2 linked regions of the Granulicella sibirica genome follow. The protein of the gene in region 1 binds, or shares a complex with, the protein of each later gene. Links are inferred from orthologs where the notes say so. Each region holds a gene or a part of one and is shown in the gene's direction. Other genes may lie near its edges. The genes, in order: xseB and xseA.

Evidence for each region.
Region 2: the proteins of xseB (region 1) and xseA are in contact, whole or in part, in a cryo-EM structure (PDB 8TXR), measured with the Escherichia coli proteins. The link is inferred for Granulicella sibirica from one-to-one orthologs.

Annotation. Positions count from the first base shown.
Region 1 is NZ_RDSM01000001.1:312,446-327,497, reverse strand. The notes cover bases 12,070-14,929. They hold xseB (exodeoxyribonuclease VII small subunit), read left to right. Parts: upstream 12,070-13,296; coding sequence 13,297-13,563; downstream 13,564-14,929. Other genes in these bases: GRAN_RS01285 (polyprenyl synthetase family protein), read right to left, coding at 14,294-14,929; GRAN_RS26880 (ATPase), read left to right, coding at 13,657-14,310; GRAN_RS25340 (hypothetical protein), read left to right, coding at 13,574-13,714; GRAN_RS01300 (bifunctional homocysteine S-methyltransferase/methylenetetrahydrofolate reductase), read left to right, coding at 12,070-13,294. Also shown: GRAN_RS01360 (uracil-DNA glycosylase), read left to right, coding at 1-46; GRAN_RS01355 (GNAT family N-acetyltransferase), read right to left, coding at 23-499; replication restart helicase PriA, read left to right, coding at 584-3,097; GRAN_RS01345 (site-2 protease family protein), read right to left, coding at 3,109-4,116; GRAN_RS01340 (HU family DNA-binding protein), read right to left, coding at 4,144-4,509; dcd (dCTP deaminase), read left to right, coding at 4,584-5,138; GRAN_RS01330 (response regulator transcription factor), read left to right, coding at 5,234-5,938; GRAN_RS01325 (lipid-binding SYLF domain-containing protein), read left to right, coding at 6,221-6,919; GRAN_RS01320 (lysophospholipid acyltransferase family protein), read left to right, coding at 7,066-7,971; GRAN_RS01315 (UDP-3-O-(3-hydroxymyristoyl)glucosamine N-acyltransferase), read left to right, coding at 7,968-8,879; bacillithiol biosynthesis deacetylase BshB1, read right to left, coding at 8,906-9,613; GRAN_RS01305 (hypothetical protein), read right to left, coding at 9,696-11,129; more of GRAN_RS01300, read left to right, coding at 11,351-12,069; more of GRAN_RS01285, read right to left, coding at 14,930-15,052. UniProt on the Escherichia coli protein: Bidirectionally degrades single-stranded DNA into large acid-insoluble oligonucleotides, which are then degraded further into small acid-soluble oligonucleotides.
Region 2 is NZ_RDSM01000002.1:154,797-169,901, reverse strand. The notes cover bases 4,615-7,527. They hold xseA (exodeoxyribonuclease VII large subunit), read left to right. Parts: upstream 4,615-5,273; coding sequence 5,274-6,782; downstream 6,783-7,527. Other genes in these bases: glmM (phosphoglucosamine mutase), read left to right, coding at 6,779-7,527; GRAN_RS11555 (leucine-rich repeat domain-containing protein), read right to left, coding at 4,615-5,233. Outside these bases: trpE (anthranilate synthase component I), read right to left, coding at 1-810; GRAN_RS11570 (Glu/Leu/Phe/Val family dehydrogenase), read left to right, coding at 1,004-2,302; pgsA (CDP-diacylglycerol--glycerol-3-phosphate 3-phosphatidyltransferase), read left to right, coding at 2,482-3,186; GRAN_RS25495 (hypothetical protein), read right to left, coding at 3,233-3,382; GRAN_RS11560 (NHL repeat-containing protein), read left to right, coding at 3,529-4,473; more of GRAN_RS11555, read right to left, coding at 4,568-4,614; more of glmM, read left to right, coding at 7,528-8,116; GRAN_RS11540 (PP2C family protein-serine/threonine phosphatase), read left to right, coding at 8,194-8,961; GRAN_RS11535 (Dyp-type peroxidase), read left to right, coding at 9,102-10,685; GRAN_RS11530 (VOC family protein), read left to right, coding at 10,892-11,278; GRAN_RS11525 (hypothetical protein), read left to right, coding at 11,360-13,180; GRAN_RS11520 (lipid-binding SYLF domain-containing protein), read right to left, coding at 13,424-14,125; GRAN_RS11515 (AraC family transcriptional regulator), read right to left, coding at 14,261-15,105. UniProt on the Escherichia coli protein: Bidirectionally degrades single-stranded DNA into large acid-insoluble oligonucleotides, which are then degraded further into small acid-soluble oligonucleotides.

The DNA of each region.
Region 1 (15,052 bases):
GACAGTAATGGGCGCCCTCGGCCTAAAGGGGCCGCAGCGCGGATAGGCTTGCGCCGATGTCGGGCCAGACCTGCCAATGCTCGTTGAGAGTCTCGGAACCATGCTTCCTGTAGAACCGGAGAGCCGCGTGGTTAGTAGGCTCCACGTTGACACAGACCCGCTTCGCGTCCTGCCGAACGAACCACTCACCTAGTTCAAGAAAGAGCGCAGAGGCCACACCCGACCCGCGATGGGCAGGGGCGACATCGATCCATTCCAACTCTCCCTCGCAGTCGAAGCGCTGGGTGAGGTGCCCGCCGATCAGGCCGATGACCTCGTCCCCCACCATAGCCACGAAGAGCGTTCGGCTAGGTAAGGCGTGTTGCGGATTGATCGTCCCATCCATGTAGCCGCGAATGCGGGATTGCCAGTAGTCCTCCGTGCCCCACGTCTGGGCGCGAAGACTCGCCATGCCTGCGATGTCGCTCGGTCTGGCGGTGCGATAGGTGAGGTCGATCACAATCTCCCCGGTGAGAACAGCTCGCCTGATTCTAGGACGGCCGCGCCGTTTCCCGGATGGTTGGCGAGCAGCTAAGCTGGAATGATGGCTTTGTACTGCGACGTGGCGCTTCCTGTGCCGCTCGACCGCACCTTCACCTATGCGAATGGAATCGGCACCATGCCAGTCGTGGGTGCGCGCGTACTTGTGCCGTTCAGCGGACAGAGGCTGATGGGAGTCGTGGTTCGTCTCCACGATGAGCCTCTTCCGGAGGGTGTCGAGGCGAAGCCGGTGCAGGCGGTGCTGGATGAAGTAGCGCTTCTCCCCGACGAGTTGACGAAGCTCGCCCTGTGGATCGCCCAGTACTACGTCGCTCCGCTCGGCGAGGTCCTTCGGGGAATGCTTCCTTTGAGCGCCGAGGTGAAGCGGCAGTTCGTCTACCGCATTGGAGAGGCCGGGCGGCGCGTCCTGTACGAGGGCGCGGCCAAGGGATCCTCGCGGCGTTCAAGGCTCACTCCGGAGGAGCAGAATCGCGAATATGCCGTCCTGAACTATCTCGAAAGCGGAGAAAGCGCGAAGGCTTCAGCGCTGCGGTCTGCGACACAGGCGAACAAGGCCATGCTCGACGCGATGGTGCGGAAGAAGTGGCTGGTGAAGGAGGCCGTCGCGGAGGAGCGCGACGCACGCCGTTCCGAGAGGGTTGCCGTCCTGGTGGAGGGAGGCGGCGAGCAAGGCGGAGGACGTCTACCGCGGCTGAATGAGAATCAGCTCGCCGTCATGGCTGAACTGGCCGCCGTCGGTGGCCGCATGCGGGTGAGGGATCTGCGGGAGTCGCTGCGGGACACGGGTATCCCCGACTCGACGCTGGCGACGCTGGTAAAGCGCGGCTTGGTCGGCCTGGAAGACGTAGCGCAAGCCTTCGACATGGGCAGCGTCAGCACCCACGGAAAGAAGCATGCCCACGAACACGCCCTCAACGAGACGCAGATGGAAGCGCTCGGAACGATCGCAGTCGCCCTCGACCGTGGAGTCTTTGCGCCGCATCTCCTCTATGGCGTCACGGGCTCGGGGAAGACGGCGGTCTACTTCGCGGCGATGCGCCGAGCCCTCGAGAGGGGAAAGAGCGCTCTCTTGCTCGTTCCCGAGATCGGCCTGACCCCGGCGATGACGGGACAGATGGTTGCAGCGTTCGGGAGCGAGGTGGCGCTTCTGCACTCGCAACTCACACCCGACGAGCGCGCTGAGCAGTGGCATAGAATCCGCCGTGGCGAGGCGCGGGTTGTCGTCGGAACGCGTTCGGCGGTCTTCGCCCCGGTGGTTGATCTTGGCATCATCATCGTCGACGAGGAGCACGACTCCAGCTACAAGCAGGAGGAGACGCCCCGCTATCATGGCCGCGACGTCGCGGTCATGCGCGCAAAGCTCAACGACGCCGTAGTGGTGCTCGGTTCGGCGACGCCCTCCCTCGAGAGCTGGGCTAACGCCGATCGCGGCCGCTATGCGCGTGTGGAGATGCGCGAGCGGGTTGCGAACCGGCCGCTTCCTGAAGTCGAACTCATCGACATGCGAGCCGAGTTTCAGGCGGTCGGCAAGGAAGAGGTCTTCTCGCGCAAGCTCATCGAGGAGACCCAGGCCACGCTTGATCGCGGCGAACAGGTCATCATCCTGCTCAACCGCCGCGGATACTCCTTCGTGGTGATGTGCCGAAGCTGCGGCGAGAAGATCGAGTGCGAGAACTGCGCCATCTCGATGACGTATCACAAGCCTGTCGAGGGAACGGACGGACGCGCCCCCGTTGGGCAGAGGTTGGAGTGCCACTACTGCGGTTTTCGCCGAACAGTCCCGAAGGTCTGCCCAAAGTGCGAGAGCGAGCACCTGTATTATCTTGGCGCGGGATCGCAGCAGGGCGAGGAGAGGCTGCAGGAGCTCTTCCCCAGCGCACGGATCGGAAGGATGGATCGCGATACGGTACGTGGGCGCTCCGACATGGAGCGCCTCCTGACGCGCCTTCACGCCGGTGAGATCAATCTCCTCGTCGGGACGCAGATGATCGCCAAGGGTCATGACATCCACGGGGTCACGCTGGTCGGGGTAGTGGGCGCGGACTTCGCCTTGGGCCTGCCCGACTTCCGCGCCGCGGAGCGCGTCTTCCAACTCCTCACCCAGGTCTCAGGCCGGGCGGGCCGCGGAGATCTCCCAGGGAAAGTTGTCGTGCAAACCTACCATCCGGACCACTACGCGATCACCTTCGCGGCAAAGCACGACTACCCGGGCTTCGTCGCCAAGGAGATGAACTATCGGCGTTGGATGCACTATCCTCCCTTCGCCGTCCTGGCAAATGTGGTCATCCAGAGCGACAAGCTTGAAGAAGCGACAGGCTGGTCCGGAGTGCTCGGTCGCTGGCTGCAGAAGCGCGCGATGGAGAAGGTGCGTGTGCTTGGCCCGGCGGCTGCTCCCATCGTCCGCCTCAAGCGAATCTACCGGTATCACTTTGTCCTGAAGGCGGAGAAGAGGCAAGTGCTGCAAGAGGTGCTGCGGGCAATGCTGGCCTTCGCGGAGGCCGAGGGGATTCCGCGCAAGGGCCTCGTCATCGATGTGGACGCCGTACACCTGATGTAACAACACAGGCGTCAGTGGTGAGTGACGATCTGAAGAAGACTGGTTCCGGCAAATGGGCTCAAGGTTCCGCTCAGGATCAGGATGACAAGGCAGATCGGAAGCAGGGCACGTTGCCACGGATGCAGGGGAGGATCTTCCTTAAGCCGCGGATGCTTCAAGCCGGGAATCACCAGTACGATCGCCCAGGCAAACCATCCGACCCACGCGAACGTCCCCAGGATCGCGAGTAGTACGATTGTCACGAAGGAAGTCGCGCGGTGGGCGCGGGGATAGAGAGCATAGAGGATGTGACCGCCGTCAAGCTGGCCGGCCGGAACCAGATTGAGCGAGGTGATCAGCAGGCCCACCCAGCTTGCGACGAGCACGGGGTGAGGAATAATGCGATCCAGCGCAGCTGTCTCAGGACGAAAGACTCGCAGCAATGCGTCCACAAGGTGCAGCAGGAGTGGCTGGAACTGAATCACCTGGGGCACGGGAGCGGGAGTCGACTTCGAGAGGACAAGCCCGACAGCGACCGCAATGATCGCGACAAGGAACCCGGCAATGGGTCCTGCGGCGGCAATCACGGCCATCGCCGATCGCGTCCGAACGCGCCCACGAATGCGGAGGATGGCTCCTGCGGTGCCGCTGAGCGTCGGCGCAGGCAGGAAGTAGGGAAGCGTCACCTGCACCTTGTAGAGCCGGCAGGAAAAGAAGTGGCCGAACTCATGGGCAACGAGAATCGCCAGCACGGTCAGCGAAAATGGAAGACCCGTGGCAAACGCGGCGCGATGATGCCACACCCAGGCATACGGAAAGACATCCGCGTCGGAAGAAAGGGGAACCTGGTCGGTAAGGAAGTTCTCCATGTAGCGCATGCCGACCACGGTGGTGGAGAGCACGGTCAGGAGAAAAAGCACAACGTGAAGCCATAGCCGGTCGCGCCAGCGTTCCTGATGCGGAGGCGAATGAGCGTCCGGCTCGGACGGCCCGTCCTCGTGCGAATTGAGGGAGACCGGGAGCCGGTCGGCGGACGCCATCCTGATTTAAACCTCTTGGGAGCTGGCTTAGTCGAGCAGGTGAAGCTCTTTCCCTGGCTTGAAGCGAACGGCTTTGCCGGGAATAATGCTGACTTCAGCGCCTGTGCGGGGATTGCGGCCGATGCCCGTCTTCCGCGGCTTCACCGTGAACACACCGAAGCCGCGAAGCTCGATTCGATCGCCGCTGAGCATGCTCTGTTTCATACAATCGAAGATGGCATCGACGGAGGCTTCGGCTTTCGTTCTCGGAAGGCCGGTGCGCTCGACGATCCGCTGTACTAGATCCTGCTTGATCACGGTGATCGTCCTCTGGAGGCGGCATGTCCCGGCGAAGCCTTGGGGATCGGAGGTGCCTACTGTCCCGATGTTAGGAAGGCAAGCCCTGATTGTCAATGCAAAACCCCGTGCCTTAGTATCGAGGCTGGCGTCCTGAATGCGGTTCCGGACCTTGGAGGAAGTGGAGCAAGATGGCAATCAAGAGCGATCGTTGGATACGGGAACAAGCCTTGGAACACGGGATGATCGCGCCGTTCAGCGAGAAGCAGGTGCGCGATGGAGTCATCTCGTATGGGCTGTCCTCGTACGGCTACGATCTGCGCGTCTCGGACGAGTTCAAGATCTTTACCAACGTCAATAGCGCCATCATCGACCCGAAAGCCTTCGACGAACGCTCGTTCGTCACGGTGCAGGCCCCGAGCGTCATCGTTCCGCCGAACTCGTTCGCCCTGGCTCGCTCCATCGAATACTTCAAGATTCCACGCGACGTCCTGACGATCTGCGTCGGCAAGTCAACCTATGCGCGCTGCGGAATCATCGTGAACGTCACGCCGTTTGAGCCCGAGTGGGAAGGCTTCGTAACGCTCGAAATCTCGAACACGACTCCATTGCCCGCGAGAATTTACGCGAACGAAGGGCTTTGCCAGATACTCTTCTTCCAATCGGACGAAGTGTGCGAGGTCAGCTACGCGGATCGCAAGGGCAAGTACCAGCATCAGCAGGGAATCGTCCTGCCTATGCTCTAACGGCGTCTTAAGCGTCCGCGGTCCTCTGGGCTCGAAACAAACGTAGCGCTTCACCATGTCGAACTTGCAGGACGGGTGCCAGGTCTCTGGAAGCTATGACGGACGCGGGCAAAGGCTTTTCTCCAGACGATTCCGTGTCGAAGTCACCGGCAACGCCCGTTCGGGTCGGGCTGGTGGCGACAGACCCCATGCGCATCATGGGGCTGCAGGCCATCATGCGCGCCAACACCACCGGGCGGCTCGCCGGCGGCGAGGTCATTCCACTCTCGGTCCCAGGTGTCTTGAACGACGTGGACCTCCGCGTCGTACTCATCGATGCGAGCTGCACGCAGCACCTCATGGAACTCGTGGCGACCTTCAGCCGGGTTCGGCCGCATGTGCGCGTCATCGTCATCGGCGACTCGAAGGACCAGGAGTACATTCAGCAGGTCATCGGAGCGGGAGCCAAGGGGTACCTGCCCCAGACAGCGGATGAAACCGAGATCCGGCTTGCGCTTGAGGTCGTGTATGACGGCTCGATCTGGGCTCCGCGCAAGGTGCTCTCACGTCTGCTGGATGCTTCTAAGCTCGATCAGGCCGCGGGAACAACCTCGGTATCCTTCACGGAACGAGAGTTGCAGGTGCTTCGCCTCTTGGTGACGGGGTTGGGAAACCGGGAGATCGCCGAGGCTCTCAACATCGATGAAAGCACCGTCAAGGCGCACCTTGGCCGCCTCATGAGAAAGGTCGGAGCGAAGAATCGGATCGGGCTGACGGTCGAAGCTCTGCGGCACCATCCCGATCTCGCGAGAAGCGCTTAGCTGTTTACTAATAAGTAAATGGGTAGATTACCTAAGTCGCTAGACCTACGTACTCTTGTGAACTATCCGAAGGCACGAGAAAGTAACTCTACGCAACACAGACCTGGGAGAGGGACTGTGAGAGGAGCCGGGCGACCGGGTTCACTCACAGTCCCTATTTTTTCGTCCATTTTGATTCCATTGGAAGTCAATGCAACCACAGGGGTGGGCACGCCATCGTACCCCAATAGACACTGGGCCATTTGGACCGCGATCTAAAGATTGACTTTGAAAGGTAAGAAAATGACGAAGGTTACTGGATTTGTATGCGCAATGGCGATGGCGGCCACCTCACTGACGTCGTTTGCAGCCACGGACAAGGCGAAGTTGGATGAGCGGTTGACCAACGCGTCTGCCGTGATTAACGAGATCATGGCGACTCCCGATAAGGGCATTCCGCAGTCGATCCTTGCAGGCGCATCGTGCGTCGTCGTAATTCCAAGCTTCAAGAAGGGTGCCTTTGTGGTCGGCGCTCAGTACGGCCAGGGCGCTGCTACCTGCCGCACCCCGAAGGGTTGGAGCGCACCGGTGTTCGTTCAGCTTACGGGCGGAAGCTTCGGTTTCCAGATCGGCGGACAGTCGACTGACCTCGTGCTGATCGCAATGAACCAGAATGGCCTGCAGGACATGCTGAAGAACAAGTTCAAGCTCGGCGCGGACGCCGCCGCTTCCGCCGGCCCGGTTGGCCGTAACGCACAGGCCGGAACGGATTGGAAGCTCAACGCCGAGTTCCTCACCTACTCGCGTTCAAAAGGCCTCTTTGCCGGTCTTGATCTGGACGGCACGGTCCTCTCGCAGAATGAGGATGATACCCGCACAGTCTATGGCGGCAACGTTCCTTACACCGAAGTGCTGAAGGGCAATCAGCCGACGCCTCCCGAGGCTCGCGGCTTCGTTCGCACCGTAGCGAAGTACTTCGTCGTCTCACGCGACAACCACTAAGTTTCACGGATAGGAAAACGTTGGGGCGGCCTTCGGGTCGCCCCAACCTTTTGCTACAGAGTGAAGCGAGCAGACACCTACCACCCGCCAGTTACACTGGGACTGTGAGTTTGAACGAGCAGGAGCAGGGAGCTCCAACGATTACCGTGAAGCACAGGTTGGAATACCTGCTGCTTCGCTGCTTCGTCGAACTCCTGGCAGCCATGCCACGTGCGGTAGCAAGACAGGTCGGGGCAGGCATCGGGTGGATCGCCTACCGGATCGTTCCGCGCCTGAGGGCAGTAGGGCAGCAGAATCTCGCCATGGCGTTTCCCGAGAAGACTGGGGCAGAGCGCGAAGAGATCCTGCGGCAGACATACCGCAACCTGGGATACCAGATCGCGGAGTTCTGTCATATGCCACAGTACGGGCACAAAACGGTCGAGAAGTTCATCCGGTATGAAGGCTTCGAGAACTTCAGCCGAGCGCTCGCCCGTGGCAAGGGCGTGTTCGTGTTGACTGGCCATCTAGGCGCATGGGAACTCTCCAGTTTCTATCACTCGCTGATGGGCAATCCCATGGACATCGTCATCCGCCGTCTCGATAATCCCCTCGTCGACGACTTCGTCAATGGAATCCGTTGCGAGCATGGCAACCGTGTCCTCCACAAAGACGATTTCGCTCGTGGCCTCATCGCCTCGATGCGTGCCGGAAGGACAGTTGGTGTGTTGATGGATACCAATATGACTCCGCCGCAGGGTGTCTTTGTCCCGTTTTTTGGCGTTCCCGCATGCACTGCGTCCGGCGTGCCGCGCATTGCGGAGAGAACGGGTGCAGCGGTTCTCCCAGGCTTTCTTCTGTGGGAGAAGTCTGAGCGGAGATACGTGCTGCACTTTGGCGAAGAGCTGGACCTCGTAAAAACCGGCGACTCCGAAGCCGATGCCCTCACAAATACGGCCATGTTCACCGCCGTGCTGGAAAAGTATATTCGGGCATACCCGGAGCAGTGGCTCTGGATGCACCGCCGCTGGAAGACACGGCCCGAGGGCGAAAAGGGGATCTACCAGAGATGAAGCTTCGCGATTTGCTGCCTGCCGAACAGATAGGAAATGCGGGCGAAGTCGAGATCCTCCGTGTCTCAGGAATGAAGGATGCCGATGCGGCCTCGGTTGTCTTCGCGACCGACGCTGACACACTGAGCGCGGCCCTCGAATCAGCGGCAGGCGCAATCCTGGCCCCCAGAAAACTCGAAGGCGTGGCTGACCAGCGAGTAGCCTACGTGCGTGATCCGCGTTACTCGTTCGCAGAGGCTGGAGACCGGCTTCGCGCGCGCCCGACACAGAGCGAGATCCACCCTTCAGCGGTGATCGCAGACGGAGTCGCCATGGGCACGGGTTGCCAAATAGGGCCCGGCTGCGTCATCGGAGAGGACGTCATTCTCGGAGATGACGTGGAGCTGGTGGCGCGAGTGACCCTTTATCCCCGAACGCGCCTCGGCAGCCGCGTGGTCGTGCAGGCAGGAGCCGTGCTCGGTTCAACAGGATTCGGCTACGCAAGGAACGCCGAAACGGGACGCTATCTACTCTTCCCGCAGCAGGGAAGTCTGGTCATCGGAGACGATGTCGAGATCGGAGCGAATACCACGATCGACCGCGGTGCCCTGGGCGAGACGCGGATAGGCTCGGGGACGAAGATCGACAACCTCGTCCACATCGGGCACAACTGCGTCATCGGCGAAAACGTCATCATCGCCGCGCAGACCGGCATATCAGGCTCAAGCATCGTAGAGGACGGCGCTATTCTCGGGGGCCAGGTCGGCATCGGCGAGCACGCGACGGTCGGTGCAGGCGTCATCCTCGGTGGGGGCGCCGGTGTGCTCAGTGGAAAGAAGATGAAGGGTCCGGGACAGGTCTTCTGGGGAAGACCGGCGCGTCCCCTGAAAGAATACCTCCGGGACCTCGCCCGCCTTCGCAAAGGCTGAAGGGCCTTCTTCGCTCTTTCGGGCGCTCAGATCGATTGAACAGGAATGATCATCAAGTCGCTCGCGAGGGCGACCTCTTTCTGAACGAACGGCTCCGCATAGCGAACACCGGCGAGCATCCCGTAGTGGCGAGCCGACGCAAAAGTTCGCTCCCGGATCTCCTCCTCCGGCACAAACAGCCCGCCACCCTCGGGTCGCGTGGCGTACTGGGAGCGATAGGCGAGCAGCGACTGCAGCCTCTGCTCCATGTAGGCCGATATGTCCACGACGAAGGTAGGACGGACATCCGCGTAAAGCGACGCATAGAGGATCTTGTACGGACGATGCGGCGCGCCCTCCAGATCGAGCTTCGAGAGTCCCGAGACGAAGCAGGATTCATAACCAAGCGTGGCAGACGTGTAGTGGTCCGGGTGCCGTCCCTGCCAGTACGGAAGGATCACCACCCGTGGCCGCAGCCGTCGCAGCACGCCGGCCACCTTGAGCCGATTCTCCAGCGTGTTCTGAACGTTCCCATCCGGGAGATCGAGCGCCTCCCGATGCGAGACACCAAGGATACGTGCCGCGTCATTCGCCTCGGCTTCCCGCTCCGCGGCCGTGCCCCGCGTACCCGATTCACCCCGCGTAAGGTCAAGAATGCCGGTCTTCCAGCCCAGTCCTTGCTGAACAAGAAGCGTTCCGCCACAGGTTTGCTCTACGTCGTCACGATGCGCAGCAATCGCGAGTACATCCACCATCTTCTTGCCCTCAAGAACCGTGTGAACAATTCAGGGCACCCGCGTTGGGTGCCCTGAGCCTTTGATTCCGTTCACCGAGCCGTCAGTTTGTTTCATCGGTCGAAGCATCCATGTACGCCACATCGAGCGCCGTTCCCTGGACGATGATGAACTGGTTGTTGATCTCGGACGCATCGGCGGTGTTAAAGGCGTGCACCTGGCCACCATAGGCCGTGTAGACCTTATGGAAGGTCTCCACCCAGCAAAGTCCTGTCAGGCTTCCGTAGTACTTCGTATTTCCATCGGTGTTCGGATAAGGCACGGAGGAGGTCGATGAGGTAGGATCGACCGCCGGAACGATGCTCGCCGTCTTTGCACCAAGATCGAAACGGGTCAGGCAGTTGTAGTTCAGGTTGTTCTTGGCGCGCTCGCCCGTCGCGCAAAACTGCGAGCCGATCCACAGCGTGTTGTCATCGGCGAAGAGAAGCTTGGAGTGATTGCCGTCCGAGATCGAGTACTTGCCGGTAATGGAAAGGTTCGCGAGGCTGACGGTCGTGAGATTCCCGGCGAAAAGCCCGTCCGCCATCAACTGCTGCCCGGCCAGGTAAAGTGTTGTGCCATCCGAAATCGCAGTCGTGACGCCCCCTGGAACGGCGAAGTTCGAGACAACTGCATTCGTATCGGGAGATGTCGTGGGAATCGTGTTGATGACCAGCGGCGCAAGGTTCAGGATGGACACGCTGGCCGTCGAACCACCGCACTCCGGACCGCAATTCAGGACATCGACCGTCGTGCCATCGAGCGAGAAGTACGCATCCTGCGGGCGGTCGTAGGTTCCCACCACCGGAACGACGCAGTAGACCGGAAGGTTATAGGGCTGGCAGTCGACGTATCCCGGGGGCGTAGCCTGGTTCGCGTTTAGCTTGACCAGCCGGTAGAGCGTATTCGAGTTCCGAACCATCGCGAGGACGACGGTGTTTCCCGTATTGCTGGCGACCCGATATACGTTCGGAAGATTGAGCGCGTAGGACTTTCCCGTGCTGTTGTCCAGCGCGACAAGCTGTCCCGTTGATTCCTCGGCGGAGTAGACAGCTGCTCGGCTTGGCGGGATCGCAAGGCCGGTCGAAAGCGCAGGAAGCGTTCCGGCAGAGCCGGTGGACGCCTCGGTCCCGTAGTTGATAATCGCAACGCTTCCATCCGACTGCGAATAGACGTAGCCGGCGGTCTCGGCCGGGTAGTTGATGATCTTGCTTGGGTAACCGCCAGAGTAGCCGGAGATCGAGAAGCTTGTGATCGTGTTCTGGATGTTGCTGCGAATGTCGCGAAGGCCGTCGAGGATGCTCAGGCCACCCTGTGTTCCGTTGGCCGTGACGCCGACCATGACGCGGTTGGCGAGCTTGCTTGGAGGAATCGGGCGGTTCGCGAACGTGTATTGCGGAAACTTGTAGTAATTATGCCCGCAGGATGCAAGGGCAAGCGTGAACATGGCGAGCAGGAGACCGCTGAGGGTCCGGGTGCAGAGACTACGATTCTTCAACGTGAACAACTCCAGACCATAGGCCTCCGCGCGAGGAACTGCCGCTGCCGGATGCGGGTTTCAGCCGCGATGGTATGACGCGAGTATACCAAAGGGGGTGAGCAGCACGGCCCCGTCCCGGTGGCTTCGCCCGCGCTCGTGGCTTAGGATGAAGGGATGCCCTTTACGCGCCGCAAGGCCGCAGGGCGGGTCGGACTGAAGTGGAAGTGAGGCTTGGTGTCATGGCAGGAACGAGTGTTGTCGAAGGTGCCGGGGTGGCGCAGGCGGTCGATCGCCTGTTCGCAGCGGTCGCGGGTGAAGACGGGGCCGAGCGCAAAACCGTGCTGTGCGATGGCGCCATGGGCACGATGCTCTACAGCCGCGGCGTCTTCATCAATCGCTCGTATGACGAACTGAACCTCTCGCAGCCGGAGCTCGTACGCGCGGTCCACGCCGAGTACCTTCAGGCGGGCGCGCAGATCATTGAAACCAACACCTTCGGCGCAAATGCTTTCCGTCTCGAGCGTTACGGCCTCAAGGACAAGGTCCGCGCGGTCAACATCGCCGGAATGCGCCTCGCCCGCCAGTGTGTGAACGAGATTCGCGAGAAGCAGGCGTCCGAGGCGTTTGTCGCCGGAGCCCTCGGCCCGCTGGGAGTGGGTCTAGCTCCCAGGGGAATCGTAGCGGTCGATGAAGCACGCGACGCATTCCGGGAGCAGGTCAAGGCCCTCGCAGAAGGTGGCCCGGGAGTCGGCGCGGATCTCTTCGTCATCGAGACCATGATGTCCGTCGCAGAGGTCGAGCAGGCAATCGGAGCCGTGAAGGACGAAGCTCCGGGTCTCAAGATCATCGTGATGGTGACAGTCGACGAGGACGGAAACTGCCTCGACGGCACCTCGGCCGAAGACGCCGTAAAGCTCATGGAGAGTTGGGGAGCGGATGCCGTCGGTTGCAACTGCAGCTCCGGTCCCCAGACCGTCCTCGCCGTCATCGAGCGGATGCGCGCCGTCACCAGGCTCCCGCTGGCCGCCATGCCGAACGCCGGCATTCCCCGCGACGTAGACGGCCGCCAGATCTACATGACCTCCCCTGAGTTCATGGGAGGCTTCGCCAAGCGGGCCGTAAAAGCCGGGGCAACCTTCCTCGGAGGCTGCTGCGGGACCACGCCCGCGCACATTCGCGCCATGAGGCACTCACTCCGCGCTCTCGGCGCAATGGAGGCAGGCATCCACGCCGTGGTCGAGGCTCCGGTTGAGAGCAAGGTCGAGCCGCCACCCTTGAAGGATCGCTCGAAGATCGGCGGAATGATCGCCGCCAGTGAGTTTGTCACGCTTGTCGAGATCGTCCCTCCCAAGGGCATCGATTGCTCCAAGGAACTCGAAGGAGCACGCCAGCTTTACCTCCTCGGCGTCGACGCGATCAACGTTCCCGACTCGCCCCGTGCCAGCGCCCGCATGTCGGCGCAGAGCCTCTGCGTGCAGATCCAGCAGCACGTCGGCATCGAGACGATCCTGCATTACACCTGCCGCGACCGCAACGTCCTCAGCATTCAGAGCGACCTGATCGGCGCATCGTCGATCGGCCTGAAGAATGTTCTCTGCCTTACCGGCGACCCCCCGAAGATGGGCAACTACCCCGATGCGACCGCCGTCTTCGACGTCGACGCGATCGGCCTCGTAAAGATCGTGCAGGGCCTCAACCACGGCATGGATATCGGCAAGAACCCCATCGGCGGCTCGACCGGTTTCACCGTATCGGTCGCAGCCAACCCCGGCGTTCCCGACCTCGACTACGAGGTGCGCCGCTTCGCCTCGAAGGTCGAGGCCGGCGCTGAGTTCTGCATCACGCAGCCCGTCTTCGACATGAGGGTCCTCGAGGACTTCCTGCGCAGGATCGAAGGCTTCCGCATCCCGGTCATCGCGGGCATCTGGCCGTTGACGTCGCTCAAGAACGCCGAGTTCATGAAGAACGATCTGAAGGTCCGCGTCCCTGACGAGGTCATGGCACGCATGGCCAGCGCGGGCAGTGTCGAAGGCGCCCGCGCCGAAGGAATCAAGATCGCCCGGGAGATGCTGGCCGAGGCGAAGACGCTCGGCCACATGATGGTCCGGGGCGTCCAGGTAAGCGCACCCTTCGGAAAATACAAGGCTGCGGCGGATGTGTTGGGACTCGGAGAAAAGGAATAGAAATGGCAACGTTTGAAGAGAAATTGACAGCCTTGGAGTCGGTAGTCGAACGTCTCGAGCGCGGTGAACTGTCGCTCGACGATTCCGTCCGCCTCTTCGAAGAGGGAATCGGCCTCTCGAACGCATGCAAGGCAGAGCTGGAGGCAGCGGAAGGCAAGATCCAGGTCCTCGTCGAGCCTGGAGATGGTGCCGTTCTGGTTCAGGAATTGACCGTCGAGGATGATAACGGCGAGGAAGATTTGCTGGATGAGGAATTGGACGAGGAGTAGGATTTAAAACATGAAGCAGGATATCCGCAAACTTGCGTTCTGGCTTGAGAAGGTCTGTCAGGAAGGCATAGCGGTTGAGCAAAAGGTCCTCGAGTGGAAGCTTTCGGAGATCAAGAAGGCGGCTTCAGAGCAAGAGAGCAAATCAAGCTAGTGCCCACCTTGACCGTTGTCGCCGGTCCGAACGGATCGGGAAAGAGTACGCTCACACGGTTGGGGCGACAGGCATTTCAACATACTCCCGTGTTGGATCCAGACGCCATAGGCGTATCGATGCAAACCGTCGGCGTCGCGGGCGGATCTGCCATCGATGCAGGTCGGGACGTTCTGCGAAATGCACAGGAGTTGCTTTCAAAGAACCAGAGCCTCGTTGTCGAAACGACACTCTCTGGAAGCACGTACCTTCGCATGATGGCTCGGGCAAAGTCGCAGGGATACTTGCTTATCCTGCTATTTGTCGGGACGTCTGACGTGTCGATCAACATGCAGCGAGTCCGGCATCGCGTTCTGCTCGGCGGCCACGATGTTCCGGAGGAAGATCAGATTCGTCGTTATCCAAGAAGCATGGAGAACTTTAGGAAAGCTTTCGCACTCGCCGACGAAGCGTCGGTGTTTGATAACTCGTCTATGCAAGGGCACCGGATCGTCGCGATGAAGGGTACGGAAGGTATCGAGTTATTCGAACCCGTGCCCGAATGGGCAGGCTTCCTGCGCGACGCATATTCTGGCACGCTTACCGATCCCTCGTAGTCACAAACCCAGGCACCCAAAGCAGAGCTCGTTTCGCATCCGAATCCGGCAGCGCCGACAGGCTAAGCCGAGCCGCCTCCGCATAAGCGCAAGCCGTATCCATCGCATACGCCAGCGACCCATGCCGATGCAGAATCTCCAGGATCTGCGCGTGGCTGACGCGCGTAAAGCTGCGGTCGGCAAGCACCGTCCGTATCGCCTCGCGGTCTGCTCCCGTCCCGCGTTCGAGCGCATGGATGACAGCCAGTGTCGCCTTACCCTCACGCAGATCGGAAGCAACCGGCTTACCCAGCACATCCTCCGCGGCGGTCAGGTCCAGCACATCATCCACAATCTGGAACGCGAGCCCAAGGTTCCGCCCGTACTCCCCAAGGTTCGATTCCATCTCATCATCCGCATGCGTGATCGCCGCGCCAAGCTGCATCGAAACTCGAAACAGGCAAGCCGTCTTGCGATAGATGAGGTCGAAGTACTCTTCCTCGTTGATCAGGTGGCCGAGCTTCTCCATCTGCAGCAGTTCACCCTCGACCATCTGCTGCGTCAGCGAGATCAGCAGATCGAGCACCTTGAAGCTGCGCTCTTCGAGCGCATGGTGGAAAGACTGCATATACAGCCAGTCGCCAGCCAGCACGCACTTCGAGTTCCCCCACGTCGTATTCGACGAAGGCCGTCCTCGCCGTGTATCGGCCTCGTCGATGATGTCGTCATGCACCAGCGTCGCCGTGTGCAGCATCTCGACGAC
Region 2 (15,105 bases), on another replicon or contig:
GACCTCGAACGCGTCCACATCCGGCACGAGATCGAACCGTTGCGAGAGAACGCATTGGAAGACATCTCCCGAAGCGATGTACTCCTTCGCTGCAATCACTGACTTGAGGAACGCAGCCCTGGTCGTTCGGGGAACGATCTTCAGCTTGCCTAACTCCTTTGACCGCTTGCGCTTCGGTAGCTCCTGCGCCAGGCGCTTCTCCAGCCGGTTCAGCCTCTTGACCGAGCGCTCGTAAGCGCCTTCGCTCGCTTCCCGCTGAAAGTCGGCCGTAACCATCAGGTGAATCTCCTTCTTCACGTGGTCGAAGGCCAGCACCTGGTCGAAGAACATCAGGCACGCATCGGGCACGCCCAATTCGTCCTTCGCTAGCGACGGAAGCTTCTCGATCTGGCGAACGACATCGTAGGAGAAGAATCCAACTGCGCCGGCGGTAAACGGCGGCAAACCCGGCAGGCGCGCTGGAGTGTGGCCGTCGAGAGCCTTCTTGAGCTCGTCGAAGATGTCTCCCTCGAAAGTGCGCCGCTTCCGGCCTTCCTGAACGGTGATGCTGCGGCCGCGCGAGACCATCTTCTTATAGGGCTGAACGCCGATGAAGGTGTACCGTCCGACGCGTTCGCCGCCTTCGACGGACTCGAGGAGAAAGGCTTCCGGCTCTTCGGCCGCGATGCGGAGGAAGGCGGAGACGGGGGTTTCGAGGTCGGCGACGACCGTGCGATAGACCGGAACGAGCGAATGCACCTTGCTGAGCCGCGAAAACTCCTTCGCTGACGGAAACGAAACAGCCTGAGACGAACTGCGTGCAGCACACATCCCTCCATCATAGCCGTCCTTCCCGGTTGCCCACTGTAACGCGCGGGGCCTATACTCCGCAGGTTGGACCACAGACCGGTCTGGTCCGACGCGCACGCTTCCCCTGTGACTCCCGTGTCAATTCCGGGAGTAATTCACACCGCGGAGAGCCTGATGGCCGGAGAATCACTGATAAGTAGTCAAAGAGGACCCCATGTCGACCGCAATTCTTGATACACCTGTTCCAACCCACACGATCTCCCTTGAAGAGGAGACAAATCCCTGGCAGGCGCAGGCCGCTCGTTTCGACCTCGCCGCCCGTAAGCTCAGCCTTGATCCCGGCGTCTGGAAGGTGCTCCGTTACCCTTCGCGTGAACTCATCGTCCACATTCCGGTTGCAATGGATGATGGCTCGATCGAGGTGTTTACCGGGTATCGTGTGCAGCACTCGATCGCGCGTGGTCCGGCGAAGGGTGGGATTCGCTACTCGCCGGATGTGTCGCTGGACGAGGTTCGTGCGCTGGCTTCGTGGATGACGTGGAAATGCGCGGTCGTCAATATTCCGTTCGGCGGGGCGAAGGGCGGCGTGATCTGCGACCCGAAGACGATGTCGCAGGGCGAGTTGGAGAGGATGACGCGGCGCTATACGGCTGAGTTGATGGAGTTCATCGGACCGGAGAAAGACGTTCCTGCTCCTGATATGGGGACGAACGAGCAGACCATGGCGTGGATTATGGACACCTATTCCATGCACATGCGGCAGACGGTGACCTCGGTTGTGACCGGAAAGCCGGTGAATATCGGCGGTTCGCGTGGACGGCGCGAGGCTACGGGACGTGGAATCGCAGTGGTCTGCGATCAGGCTCTGAAGCACTTCGACCTTCCCGTGAAGGGTTGCAGGGTGATCGTTCAGGGTTTCGGCAATGTGGGCTCGAACGCGGCGAAGATCCTGTTCGACAAGGGTTACACGATCCTTGGCATTGCGGAATACGATGGCGCGGTTGCCAACCAGAATGGCTTGGATATCAACGCGCTCCTGTTGCATCGGCAGAAAGCTGGAACGATCAACGGGTTTGCTGGTGGAGATGCAGTCGATAAGGCGGAGCTTCTGACCTGGAATTGCGAGATCCTGATTCCGGCGGCGACCGAGAATGTGATTACGAGCCAGAATGCCGGTTCGCTGAACTGCAGGATTCTCTGCGAAGGGGCGAATGGGCCTACGACGATCGTTGCGGATGACATTCTCGAGGCGAAGGGCGTTTTTGTGATTCCCGACATTCTTGCCAATGCCGGGGGCGTGACGACGAGCTACTTCGAGTGGGTCCAGGACCGGATGGGTTACTTCTGGACCGAGGCAGAGGTGAACCAGAGGCTCGAGCGGATCATGATGGACAGCTTCGAGGATGTGCTCTCCTATGCGAAGTCCCACGCGGTGAACAACCGGATCGCCGCTTACATGCTGGCGATCGACCGGGTCGCCTATACAACCAAACAACGCGGCATCTACGCCTGATCGTCGTAACACCGCTCGTGCAGGAGGGGCAGCCGCGGGGCTGCCCTTTTTGGTGTTACGTGTGCTGTTCCTGCCTGAGCGCACCAGCATTCCCAACAAACATAACGCCGGTGTGACAGAATGCTGGTAACCGCCCTCTTTCCCGAAGCCTGAGACTGACCGGCGCGCCGAGCCCCGCGATGAATCTGCCCAACTCCATCACGATGAGCCGCATCGCCAGCGTGCCGCTGCTGATCTGGGTGATGTCTCCACTTGGTCTCCATACGCTCCAGACTCTGTTTCCGCCGACGCATCCCGGGGGACTGCTCGGGGGCGAACAGGAGATCGCGGCTTCCATCATCTTTATCATCGCGAGCATCACTGACGGGCTCGACGGGTATTTGGCGCGGAGGCGGAAGCAGATCACCACCATGGGGATGCTGCTCGATCCGCTGGCCGACAAGCTGATGGTGACGGCGGCGTACATCATTCTCGTCGCGTATAACCCGAGGATCGTTCCCCCCTGGATTGCTGTCGTGGTGATTGGGAGGGAGTTCCTGGTCTCCGGGCTGCGTTCGATCGCTTCCGCCGAAGGCTTCACGATCGAGGCGAGCGAGATCGGGAAACTCAAGACCGTCATTCAGATCGTCTCGGTGGTTGCCGCCATCCTCGCTCATCGTTGGGACTACTGGAACTGGGGCGGGTTTATCGTCGCCGTTCACTTTATTGCCGTGACCGCGATCTACTGGATGACGATCGTCTCGATCATCTCGGCGATCGACTACTTCGTCGGGTTCTGGAACAAGATAGATCATGCGAGCGACAAGCGGCGGACGCGGAGGTCGGCCGTGCTCAGCCGCCGGAAGCCTCCTGCGGCGGCAAAGGCCAATTCGCCGATCGCGTAGATCCTGTGGATCCCACATCTCGGAAGCAGGATGTAGGGCACGGAGCTCAGGCGATTGGAGCGCTGTGGAGTTTGTAGTCGGCCAGGCCGTTAGGGTCGATGCCGAGGGCGAGTTCCACGAGGTTGATCGACTCCCGTAGGAGCTTGATGTAACCGTCTTCGATCTCCATGCGGCCGACGAAAAGCTGGTGGATCATGCGGCCGGTTTTGCGGGATAGGGTGGTGAACTCGTATTCGCCGACGACGACGTCCAGAGTTTCGCGGACAATCTTGGCGGAATGAGCCGACTTTAGACCGTTTGCCCAAAAGGTGCGCGCGAGCGGATATGATCCGGAGACTGCTTATGCGTCTCTCGTTCCTCGCCTCTGCGCTGTTTCTATTGCCCTGCGTTTCTCTTAGCCAGGCTCCCGACGTGACGCTTGGGCGGCACGACTTTTTGTATGCCGGCGAATCGAAGGAGCGCAGGATCTTCCTCGTGCGTGGAGGCCAGGTTGTTTGGTCCTACGACGATCCTTCCGGACGTGGAGAGATCAGCGATGCGACGATGCTCTCGAATGGGAATATCCTCTTCGCGCACCAGTTCGCGGTGGAAGAGATAACCCAGGAGAAGAAGACGGTCTGGCGGTACGACGTTCCAGCCGGGCATGAGGTGCACACAGTTGTGCCGATCGGCCTGGACCGCGTGCTCTATATCCAGAATGGAAACCCGGCTTTGCTGCGAGTGGTGAATATTCGCAGCGGCGTGATGGAGAAGGAATCGGTTCTGAAGACGAAGAACCCGGATAGCGTGCATGGGCAGTTTCGGCATGCGCGTCTGACGGCGAACGGCACCCTGCTCGTGGCGCACATGGATCTCGACCGCGTGGTGGAGTACGACGTCGACGGAAATGAGCTTTGGAGCTTTCCCGGGACACACATCTGGGGAGTGACCCCGCTGGAGAATGGGAACGTGCTGGTCACGGACAGCCTTGGTGTTCGGGAGATTACGCGGCGAGGCGATGCGGCGTGGAGTTGGAAGCCGGGCGATACACCCGGAATTCACGTCGACAGTCTGCAACAGGCATGGCGCCTGCCGAATGGAAATACGGTCGTCAACAATTGGGTGAATGAGTGGAGCCAGAAGGTCCAGCCGGGCAGCCTGCAGGCTATCGAGTTGACTCCGGAGAAGCAGGTAGTTTGGGTGCTTCGTTCTTCCGCGGACGCCCCATATCTAGGACCAAGTACGACGCTGCAGTTCCTGGACAGTCCATCGCGTGCCGAGAACGTGCACTTCGGAGCGATTCGGTAGGGCTTTCGGAAGATGAAAGTTCTCAGTCCCCCATTCGTCTCGGCGATAGCCTTCACGCGGTGCATCAGTTCCTGCGGTAGCTTCTCAAGCCCCCTCACCGATACACCAGGCACCCACGCCCCTCCAATTCCTCCAGCCATCCAGGCCACTCCATCGTCCGTACCCACCGCAAGTCCACCTTCTCCAGCCGAGGCATCTCCAGCATCGTCCTCGGCAAAGAAATAAGCGGATTCCCCCGCAGATCAATTACCCTCAGCTCCGCTAAGTCCCCAATCTCCTCCGGAAGTGCCTCCAGCGCGTTATTCCGCAGATGTAGCTCCCGCAGCCGCCCCAATCCACCAATCGACCCCGGAATCTCTGCGATCCGGTTGTCCGCAATCCGTAGCTCCACCAGCCCACTCATCCCGCAGACCGCCTCCGGAAACCTCTCCATCAAATTCTCACTGACATTCAAATACCGCAGCGCCTTGAGGTTTGCCAGACTCTGCGGAAGTCCAGTAAACCGGTTGTCATGCAGATAAAGAAAGTCCCGCAGCCCCGAAACCTCCCCAATCTCCCCCGGCACCTCCGCCAGCAGGTTATGCCCAAGGTCGAGCATCCTTAGCTCCCGAAGTCCCCCGATCCTCCCCGACACCTCCGTCAGATCGTTATCCGCCAGCACCAGCGTCCGCAGCTCCACCCGCTCCCAGACCCAATCCGGAACCGTCCCAAGCCGCTTCTTCCATAGGTTCAAATCCACATCCACCGAGGCATCGTCCATGCGAACATCCTACGGGCCTGCCTGATAAACTCACCCCTATATGGCTGAGAACCAAGACTCCCCGCCGACTCTAGCCAGCCTCCGCCTCGGCCTCCGGGGAAAGCGCAGCCCCCGCCCCACCCAGGCCACCCTCGGCCTCCTCTTCACCGAACCGACCGCACCGCCACCCACCCCAAAACCCACCCCAGCCCCACCCCAGCCCATCAAGCCCGCAGCCCCCCACGTCTGGACCGTAGGAGCCCTCGTCTCCGAGGTCCGCCGCCAGGTCGAGTCCGCCCACACCGACGTCTGGGTAGCCGGCGAAATCTCAAACCTCCGCCCCGCCCCCTCCGGCCACCTCTACTTCACCCTCAAGGACGGCGAAGCCCAACTCCCCGTCGTCCTCTTCCGCCGCCAGGCCCAACTCCTCCGCTTCCGCCCCAAAGACGGCGACGAGATCCGCGCCCGCGGCCGCATCAGCATCTACGAGTCCCGAGGCCAGCTCCAGCTCATCGCCGAAACCCTCGAGCTCCGCGGCGCAGGCCTGCTCCAGGCAGCCTTCGAACGCCTCCGCGACCGCCTCAAAGCCGATGGCCTCTTCGACACCGCCCGCAAGCGCCCCCTGCCCGCATTCCCCAAGTGCATCGGTGTCATCACCTCCACCAGCGGAGCCGTCATCCGCGACATCGTGACGGTAGCCCGCCGCCGCCACGGCAAGGTCAACCTCCTCATCTACAACGCCACCATGCAGGGCCCGAACTGCCCGCCAACGGTCATCGCCGGCCTCCGCTGGTTCAACAAACATCCCGAACGCGCCGACCTCATCCTCATCGCACGAGGCGGAGGCTCCGCCGAGGACCTCGCCGGCTTCAACGACGAATCCCTCGCCCGCGCCATCGCCGCCTCAACGCTTCCCGTGGTCTCCGCCATCGGCCACGAAACCGACTTCACCATAGCCGACTTCGTCGCCGACCTCCGCGCCCCCACCCCATCCGCCGCCGCCGAGATCATCACCTCCGCCCAGCACCGCATCGAGGACCGCCTCGAAGCCCTCTCGCGCCGCGCCCTCCGCGCCATCCGCTACACCCTCATGCACGGGCGCCAACGCTACGCCCGCCTCTCCGCCGAGTCCGTCCTCAACCGCCTCCGCGACGCCGTCTCCCGCCGCGATCAGCGCATCGACGACCTCCGCTTCCGCCTTGAATCCGCCTCCGCCCGCCGCCTCCGCCAGCAACACCAGCGCCTCGCCGCCCTCGAATCCCGTCTCCACCGCCAGGACATCCGCCTCCGCCTCGCCGAAGCCCAGAGACGTCTCGCCGCCGCCAACGCCCGCCTCACCCGTATCTCGACGCAGCTCATCACCACCCGCCAGAACCGCCTCACAAGAGCAGAAGCCCGCCTCCAAGCCCTCTCGCCTCTCGCCGTTCTCAACCGCGGCTACGCCCTCGTATACTCGCCAGAAGGCAAGCTCCTGCGTAACGCGCACGATACAGAAACCGGCCAACCGATCCGCGCCCGTCTCGCCACCGGAAGCATCAGCGCGACCGTCACGGAGATCCTCCCCAGATGAAGAAACTCTTCGGCACCGACGGCATCCGCGCCGTCGCCGGCCAGCCCCCGCTCGATCCTGCCACCGTCCACGCCATCGGCCTCGCCCTCGCCAACTCCTTAGGCCCCAATCCCCGCATCCTCATGGGCCAGGACACCCGCGAGTCCAGCGACTGGATCGCCGCGACCCTCACCAGCGGCCTTACCTTGGGAGGCGCAACCGTCGAGAGCGCCGGCGTCATCACCACCCCCGCCGTCGCCTTCCTCACCCACACCCACGGCTTTTCGGCAGGCATCGTCATCTCCGCCTCCCACAATCCCTGGGAAGACAACGGCATCAAGCTCTTCGGCCCCGACGGCTACAAGCTCCCCGACGCCACCGAACTCAAGATCGAAGAAGAGATCTTCAAGCAACTGGCCCTCGCCCCCCAGACCCCCGAGCCCTCGAACCCACCCCCGGTGAATGAAGCCGACCGCGCCGAGTACGTCCAGTTCCTCTTATCCCTCGTCCCCGGCCTCTCGCTCGACAACAAGCGCATCGTCGTTGACTGCGCCAACGGAGCCGCCAGCGCCGTAGCCCCCCAGCTCTTCGCCGGCCTCGGCGGTGAGGTCATCATCACCCACGCCAGCCCCACCGGCCGCAACATCAACGAGCACTGCGGAGCCCTCCATCCCGACATCGTAGCCGCCGAAGTCGTCGCCCAAAAAGCCTCGATGGGCATCACCTTCGACGGCGACGCCGACCGAGCCCTCTTCGCCGACGAGCACGGCAACGTCGTCAACGGAGACGCCGTCCTCCTCCTCGCCGCCCGCGACCTCCAGGCCCGCAGCCTCCTCTCGAACTCGACCGTAGTCGCCACCACCATGTCGAACATGGGCCTCGAAGCCGCCCTCAAGCGCTCGCAGATCCGCATGCTCCGCGCTCCCGTAGGCGACAAGTACGTCCTCGAACAAATGCTCTCCACCGGAGCCTCCCTCGGCGGCGAACAATCCGGACACATCATCTTCTCCGGCAAATCCACCACCGGCGACGGCCTCCTCACCGCCCTCCTTCTCCTCGACATCCTCCACCGAGCCAACAAATCCCTCGCCGCACTCCTCACCGACCTCAAGGTCTTCCCCCAGGTCATCATCAACGTGAAGGTCCGCGAGAAGAAGCCGCTCGAACTCATCCCGACCGTGGTAGCCGCCATCGCCGAAGCCGAGCAGGCCCTCGCCGACACCGGCCGCGTCGTCATCCGCTACTCCGGCACCGAAGCCCTCGCCCGCGTCATGATCGAAGCCGAATCCGAGCCGCTCATGCGCCACCACGCCGAAGCCATCGCCCAGGCCATCCGCGCGGAGTTAGCCGTTTAGCCCGCAATTCACTGGCGTTCAAACAAGCCGCCTTGTAAGGTGAAGGCTCATCTTGCGTACGCACTTTGGAGCCTCTGATGCATGTCGGCGAATCCGGTGCTGGTGCCTCGACCAAGACACCAGCGCCCGTAACTCTTCCCACGGTAGAAGGCATCGACCTCCACGCGCAGCATCAAGCCGACAGCAGCGGCGGTGATTTCTTTGACGCCATCCGAATCGGCCAACGCATAGCCTTCCTCCTCACCGATATCGCCGGAACCCGCCAGCAAACCGACCCCATCGCCGCCGAAACGCAAGCCGCGTTCCACGCAAAAGCAACCGAGTTCTTCGGCGCACCCGACGCCAACCTGATGGACGGCAGCGCCCTCCTCGTCCAGTCCCTCAACCTCGCCCTCACCGCAGCCGGTAAGCAGATCCACTTCGCCCCCACCTTCATCGGCTGCTACGACCTCGACCTGGGCCTGCTCGCCTACATCAACGCCGGCGGCCAGACCGCCGCTCTCCGCGACAGTGAAGGAACGCGCCTCCTGCCCAACGTCGCCATGCCCCTCGGCCTCTTCACCCACCTTACCTACGAGCCCTCCATCCAGGCCCTTGAGCCCGGCGCGAAACTCCTCATCGTGACCAAGGGCGTCACCCAGACCATGCACCACGGCACCGAGTTCGGCGACGAGCGCGTCATTGAAATCCTCAAAGACTCCGGGGAGTCGTCGGCCGCAACTATCTGCCAAACCGTCCTCGAGAAAGCCCGCGCCTTCGAAGCCCTGTCCTGGACCAAGCGGCTCTTCAGCAAGAACGCGCAGCCCGAGGACATGACCGCCCTCGTCCTCGCGCGTAGCCGCTGAGACACTCCCCTCAAAAAAATCTGCATCACCCTGAAACGCTCAAGCCCTTCCCATCACCATCCCTGCAATGAAAGATCGAGTGCCCACGCGCACTCCGCGTAAGTCCCTTGGCTCGCATCTTGCAGTCGAAAGGCATCTTCATGCCCACCGTTCAGAATCCCATCGATCCCATCGCGATCGATCTTGACGAGATTCAAGGCAACATTCTCGCCGGCTTCAACAAGGATCATCAACGCTTCCTCTTCCTCCGCATCGATCACGTCGATACCGCGAAGGCATGGCTCCGCGCCCTTGTCCCGCAGATCTCGAAATCTACGGACGTCGCCGCCTTCAACAACGATTTCCGCGCCGCGCGCCGTCGCAATCGCGGCGAAGTCAACATGCCCAAGGCCTCCTGGATCAACATCGCCTTCACCTTTGCCGGCCTCAAAGCCCTGAACGCCTCCGGCATCAGTTCCTTCCCCGGCGAGTTCAAGCAGGGCATGGCCGCTCGCAAGTCCGTCATCGGCGACCTCCACCACAGCGACCCCAACCACTGGCAGGCACCCTTCCAGCAGCCTGAGCAACTCCATCTCGTCCTGCACCTCGCCGCAGACGACGCCACCGACCTTACCGCCGCCACCCTCAACGTCATGGACGGCCTCCCCACCAGCGGCCTCTCGCTCCTCTACGACCAGCTTGGCGAGACCCTCCCCGCCCCACTCACCGGCCACGAGCACTTCGGCTTCAAGGATGGCGTCTCCCAGCCCGGCATCAAGGGCTTCACCGCCTCCGCCGACACCAACCCCGGCCCGAACTCCGGCCACCAGGGCGTCCCCGGACAGGACCTCCTCTGGCCCGGCGAGTTCGTCCTCGGCTACCCCACCCAGGTTCCTACCCGCCCCGACCCATCGTTCGACGGCCCCAACCCCGCTCAGGGACCCATCAGCGCCAGCGGCCCCGCTTGGACCCGCAACGGCTCCTATCTCGTCTTCCGCAAGCTCCGCCAGGACGTCGCCGGCTTCATCAAGAGCGTCAATGCCAACGCGACCGCCCTCTCGATGCCGCCCGAGGTCTTCGGAGCCAAGATCGTCGGACGCTACGCCAGCGGATGCCCCATCCAGCACACCGCCTACGAGGGCTCCGATAACGGCTTCCCCGCAGACTTCGACGCCAGCACCGGCGATCCCTCCAACCTTCACCCCGAGATGCTCGACGCCAACCTCATCAACAACTTCGAGTACGGTGACGATCTCCGCGGCACCGGCGTCCCGCGCTCCGGCCACATCCGCAAGGCCTACCCGCGCGACGAGCAGTTCCTCAAGGCCGACGGCACCGTCGACCCTAACAGCGATCTCCACGAGAGCTTCACCCAGACCCACCGCCTCCTCCGCCGCGGCATCCCCTTCGGCCCCGCTTTCAAGCGCCCGAAGCACCCCGGCGACCCAATCACCGACGACGGCGTCGATCGCGGTCTGCTCTTCCTCTGCTACCAGAAGAGCATCAGCGACCAGTTCGAGTTCGTCCAGAAGTTCTGGATCAACGATCCCAACTTCCCCCAGAAGGGCGATGGCGTTGACCCCGTCATGTCACAAAGTACATCCGGTGCGATGAAGTGCCCCTTCCACAGCAAAAGCAGCACCGCCACCAACACAGTAACGCTCAACCACTTCGTCACCACCGAGGGCGGCGAGTACTTCTTCCAGCCCTCGATCTCCGCCCTTCAATCTTTGGCAGCAGAATAACGCCGCCACCCAAGTCTCCGAGCACCCCACGCGAGCCCTGCTTCGCGTGGGGCTTTTTTTCTTGGAATTTAGCAGCAACAACGAACGCGGGTGCCCAGGTCTCGCCCTTGAGACCTGGCCATCGGAACAGGACAATCGTCTCAGCATCAGCACGAACTAGGTCGTGTCCCCGATATCATCGGTCCCAACGTCAAGCGGGAGCCTCCATGCCCATCCATCTCGCCCCATTCCTCTCCGTCCGGAACAGCGAAGCCGCCCTCGCCTTTTACAAACTAGCCTTCGCCGCCGAAGAGATCTTCGCCTTCCATGACGAAAGCAAAGGCGAAGTCATCGCCCACCTCTCCCTCGGCGACTCCTCCTTCTGGCTCTCGGAAGAATCACCCGAATACCAGAACTACAGCCCCGAAACCCTAAACGGCAGCACAACCCGCATGATCATCACCACGGAAGATCCCGACGCCGTCTTCAACCGCGCCATCGCCGCCGGAGCCACCTCCATCTGTCCCGTCCGCGACGAGTCCTACGGCTGGCGCATCGGCCGCCTCGCCGACCCCTTCGGCCACCACTGGGAGGTTGGCCGGCCCCCGGGTTAGAACCCACCGTCCCGTATACTCTGGACAACCAAGACGACCAGCACAAGCAACCCACACTGACTTCCGCCAGAGGCCCCGGTTTTGCCACAAACCAAAGACATCCCAACCCATCCCGGAACCCGCCACACCCTCCGCTTTCAGGTCCTCGCAATCGCCGCATGCCTCGTCCTCGGCGCCCTCATGATCCTCAACACCCAGATGGGCGGCGAGGGCATGTGGTTCTGGTACGCCACCGTCTTCCATCACGGCGCAAAGCTCTACTCCGGCCTCCACATCGTCCTCCAGCCCCTCTATCTGCTCGAGACCAACGCCTGGATGACCCTCTTCGGCGTCAAGTCCTTCGCCTACGAGACCCCCTCCATCCTCCACTGCCTCGCCCTCGCCATCGGCATCCTCCTCATCCTCCGCGAGTGCACCTGGCCCGACTGGCAGAAGGCCATCTTTCTCCTCGGCACCTTCGTCATCATCATCGACGGCCACTCCTACCGCTTCGACGACTACCACGTCGTCGCCGAAGAGATCATCCTCTTCGCCCTCCTCTTCATGCTCTACCTGGCCAGGGCGCTCGAACCCCGCCGCCAGCTCATCGACTCCGCCGCCCTCGGCATCCTCTCCGGTCTAGCCGTCACCACCCGCCTCACCGACGGCGCTGCCCTGCTCGTCGCGACCGCCATCATCATTCCCTTCCTCACCCGGGGCAAAAAACTTCCCGCTCTCGCCGTCTACTTCATCGCCGCCGCCCTCACCCTCCTCTTCATCGTCTCCCTCACCGGCGACACCTTCTCCGCCTATCTCAGCAACAGCCTCATCCACGCCGCAGGCAGTAAGGGAGGCACCGGAAGCATCCTCGCCGCTCCCTTCGCCATGTTCGTCAACACCATCAAGCTTGCCTACAATCTCCGCCGCCGCATGACCTTCGACATCACCGTCCTGTTCGTCATCGGCTATCTCATCCAGCGCTTCTGGAAGCCCGCCGTCCCCTACATCACCCTCATCCAGCTAACCCTCGCAACCCTCATCTTTTACCGCGACCCGCAGGGCATCCAGGATGGCGAACTCATCGTCCTCCTCGTCCTCTACCTGACTCCCCTCATGTATCTCCTCGCCCCGCTGGTCGCCGCACGCTTCGCCATCGCCCGCGCCAGCCACACCCCCTGGGACCCACGCGAAGCCATCGTCCTTCTCCCCCTCGCCGAGTGGGCCTCCTACTCCGCCGGAGCGGCCGCCGAGCCCGTCACCAACTACTACGCCCCCGTCTCGCTCCTGCTTCTCCTCATCCCTACCATTCAGCCCTTCCGCCGCCTCCCCATCTGGGTTCGCTACTCGATCATCACCGTCATGGCGATGGCCGCCTTCTCCGGCATCAGTTCCAAGTACAAAACTCCTTACTACTGGCAGAACTACCGCACCACCCGCATGTTCGAGCGCCGCGTCTGGTACACCCACCCCACCTACGGCACGCTCTACATCGACTCGGACCTCCTGAACTTCTCCCAGATGGTCTGCAAAGACATCGGAGCCGTCCCCGGCCAACCCGGCCCCGAACTCCTCTCCATCCCCTACCCCTACCCAAACTACTTCTGCAACACGCCTCCCTGGCACAACTACGTCCAGACCTTCTTCGACACCAGCCCGCGCGCCACCATCGAGCGCCTGATGCAGGAGCTCGACACCGCGCCACCCCAGTACATCGTCTACCAGCGCCAGCTCAAGATCATGAAGGGATCCGAACACCTCTACAACCACGACAGGCCCTGGGCCCAGCGCGACCTCGACACCATGATCATGAACAAGCTCGCCACCGGCCAATGGCAGCTCCTCGACAAGAGCCTCTACATCTCCCGCCCCCCCGTCACCAACGACCCAGACGCCGCCTGGTACATCATCCGCACCCACCCCTGACCCACCAGCCGTCCATGATCCTTCCCGAACGGTCGCCACGATCGCCGGGTGCCCCATCTTCGCCGACAGCAGTACCGTCGGCTAGGGTGGGAGCGTAAAGAGTCAACTAGCCGCGCCGTTGCCCTTTGGTTGTCATTCCCGAAGGGAATCTGCGTTTCGCTTCCCCCACAAAAAACCCCCCGACCAATCCCAAACAAGGGGACCAATCGGGGGACCATCCACTACGTCTAACTCACCAGAAAACTACTTAGCCTTATGAGCCCGTCCCTTACGGAACAACTCATTCACCGTCCGCACAAAGTGCGCCGCGACCGCGGGAGTAGGCTCACCCCCGTTCAGCACCTTCTCGAACGAAACATCATGTCCATAAAGCGCGCCCGTGTCCTTCACGTTCTGGTTCACTTCATCGCCCTGCAGATCGATACCCGCGAACAATCCCTTGTTCCGCGAGTAGGTCAGGAACTCGGCATTCGCCAGTTCTGTCGTCGAAGCCTGCGCGCTGCGCCCAACCGGACCGCCCGCCACCGAAGCATCTCCACCAAGCTTGACCTTGTCCTTCAGAAGGTGTTCGACGCTCTGGTGCGTCCGCCCGATCAGCACCAGGTCCGTCGACTGCCCGCCGATCTGGAAGCCGAAGCTTGCTCCAGCCATCTGCACAAATACCGGAGCGCTCCAACCATGGCCTGTCCGGCAGGTCGCCACGCCCTGGCCATACTCGCCGCCGAAGATAAAGGCACCCTTCTTGAAGCTCGGAATCACGATCACGCACTGCGCCGAAGCAGCGATGTCGAGCGGGATACCCTTATCCGGTGTAGCCATCAGCTCATGCAGAATAGCGTGTGACGCGTTGATGCGTTGAACCAGTTTTTCCGGCGCCTGTGCCTGCGCCATAGGTGCGGCGAGAACACTGACGGCGACAACAGCAGAGGCAATAAAGTTACGCATGATGCTCCTTTAGTTTTCGTTCCATTCCAGTCCATAGGAGACACTTAGCTACTCATGTGTTGTCCGGCGGATATTGGAGCCTTGCGAATTATTCCCAGGCCGCGCCAGTCTTGGTGCCAAATCCGATCAGGAGACTCAAGGAGTCGCCGCCCGGTGCGTCTCCCGCCAGTTACTCGGAGTAACTCCCTCCCACACCCGGAACGCTCTCCCAAACGAGTTCGGATCCTCGAACCCTAGCAGGTAAGCCGTCTCGTTCAACTCCAGCCCCGAGTTGCCGAGATAATACCGCGCCATCTGGTGACGGGCCTCATCCAGTACCCGTTGATAACTCGACCCCGACTCCTGCAACCGCCGTTGCAGCGTACGCGGACTCAAATGCAGCGCATCCGACACCACATCGATCGACGGCCGCCGCCCCGTTAACCGATCCTGAACCGCCGACCGCACCAGCTCCAGAAAGCTGTCTTCCTCCCTGTACTGCTTTAGCTGCTCCTCAAACTGCGGAGCCAGCAGATCCAGCAGCTCAGCATTCCTGGTCACAAACGGTGCCGTCGCATCGGCAGCCCGAAAGACGATCACATTCCGCGCCGCGCCATCCACCACCTCACAGCCCAGCGTCCGCCCAATCGCTCTTAGCTGGGGGCGAGCATGAACATACTCCGCCCGCACCGGCTTCAACCCGGTTCCCGTCCCATGCCGCGCGATCGTCAGCATCCACGAGAAGCAATAATCCGTCAGCGCCTGCGGCTCCCCATCCACCGCAAGCAGCCAGCGAAAGCCGACGCTGAACTCCTCGCCCTTGATCCCCGAAAGAATCTCCTCTGGAGCCGTCAGCTTCTTGTAGCGGGCCATGTGCTCCACCGCCGCCTTGAAGTTCGGCGTCGACAGCGCCGCAATCGCCATCGGATGAAACCGCCCCGTCTTCGTCTCAACCCCCAGCTTCAGCCCGATCAGCGGGTCCGCGCTCACCCCTTCAATCG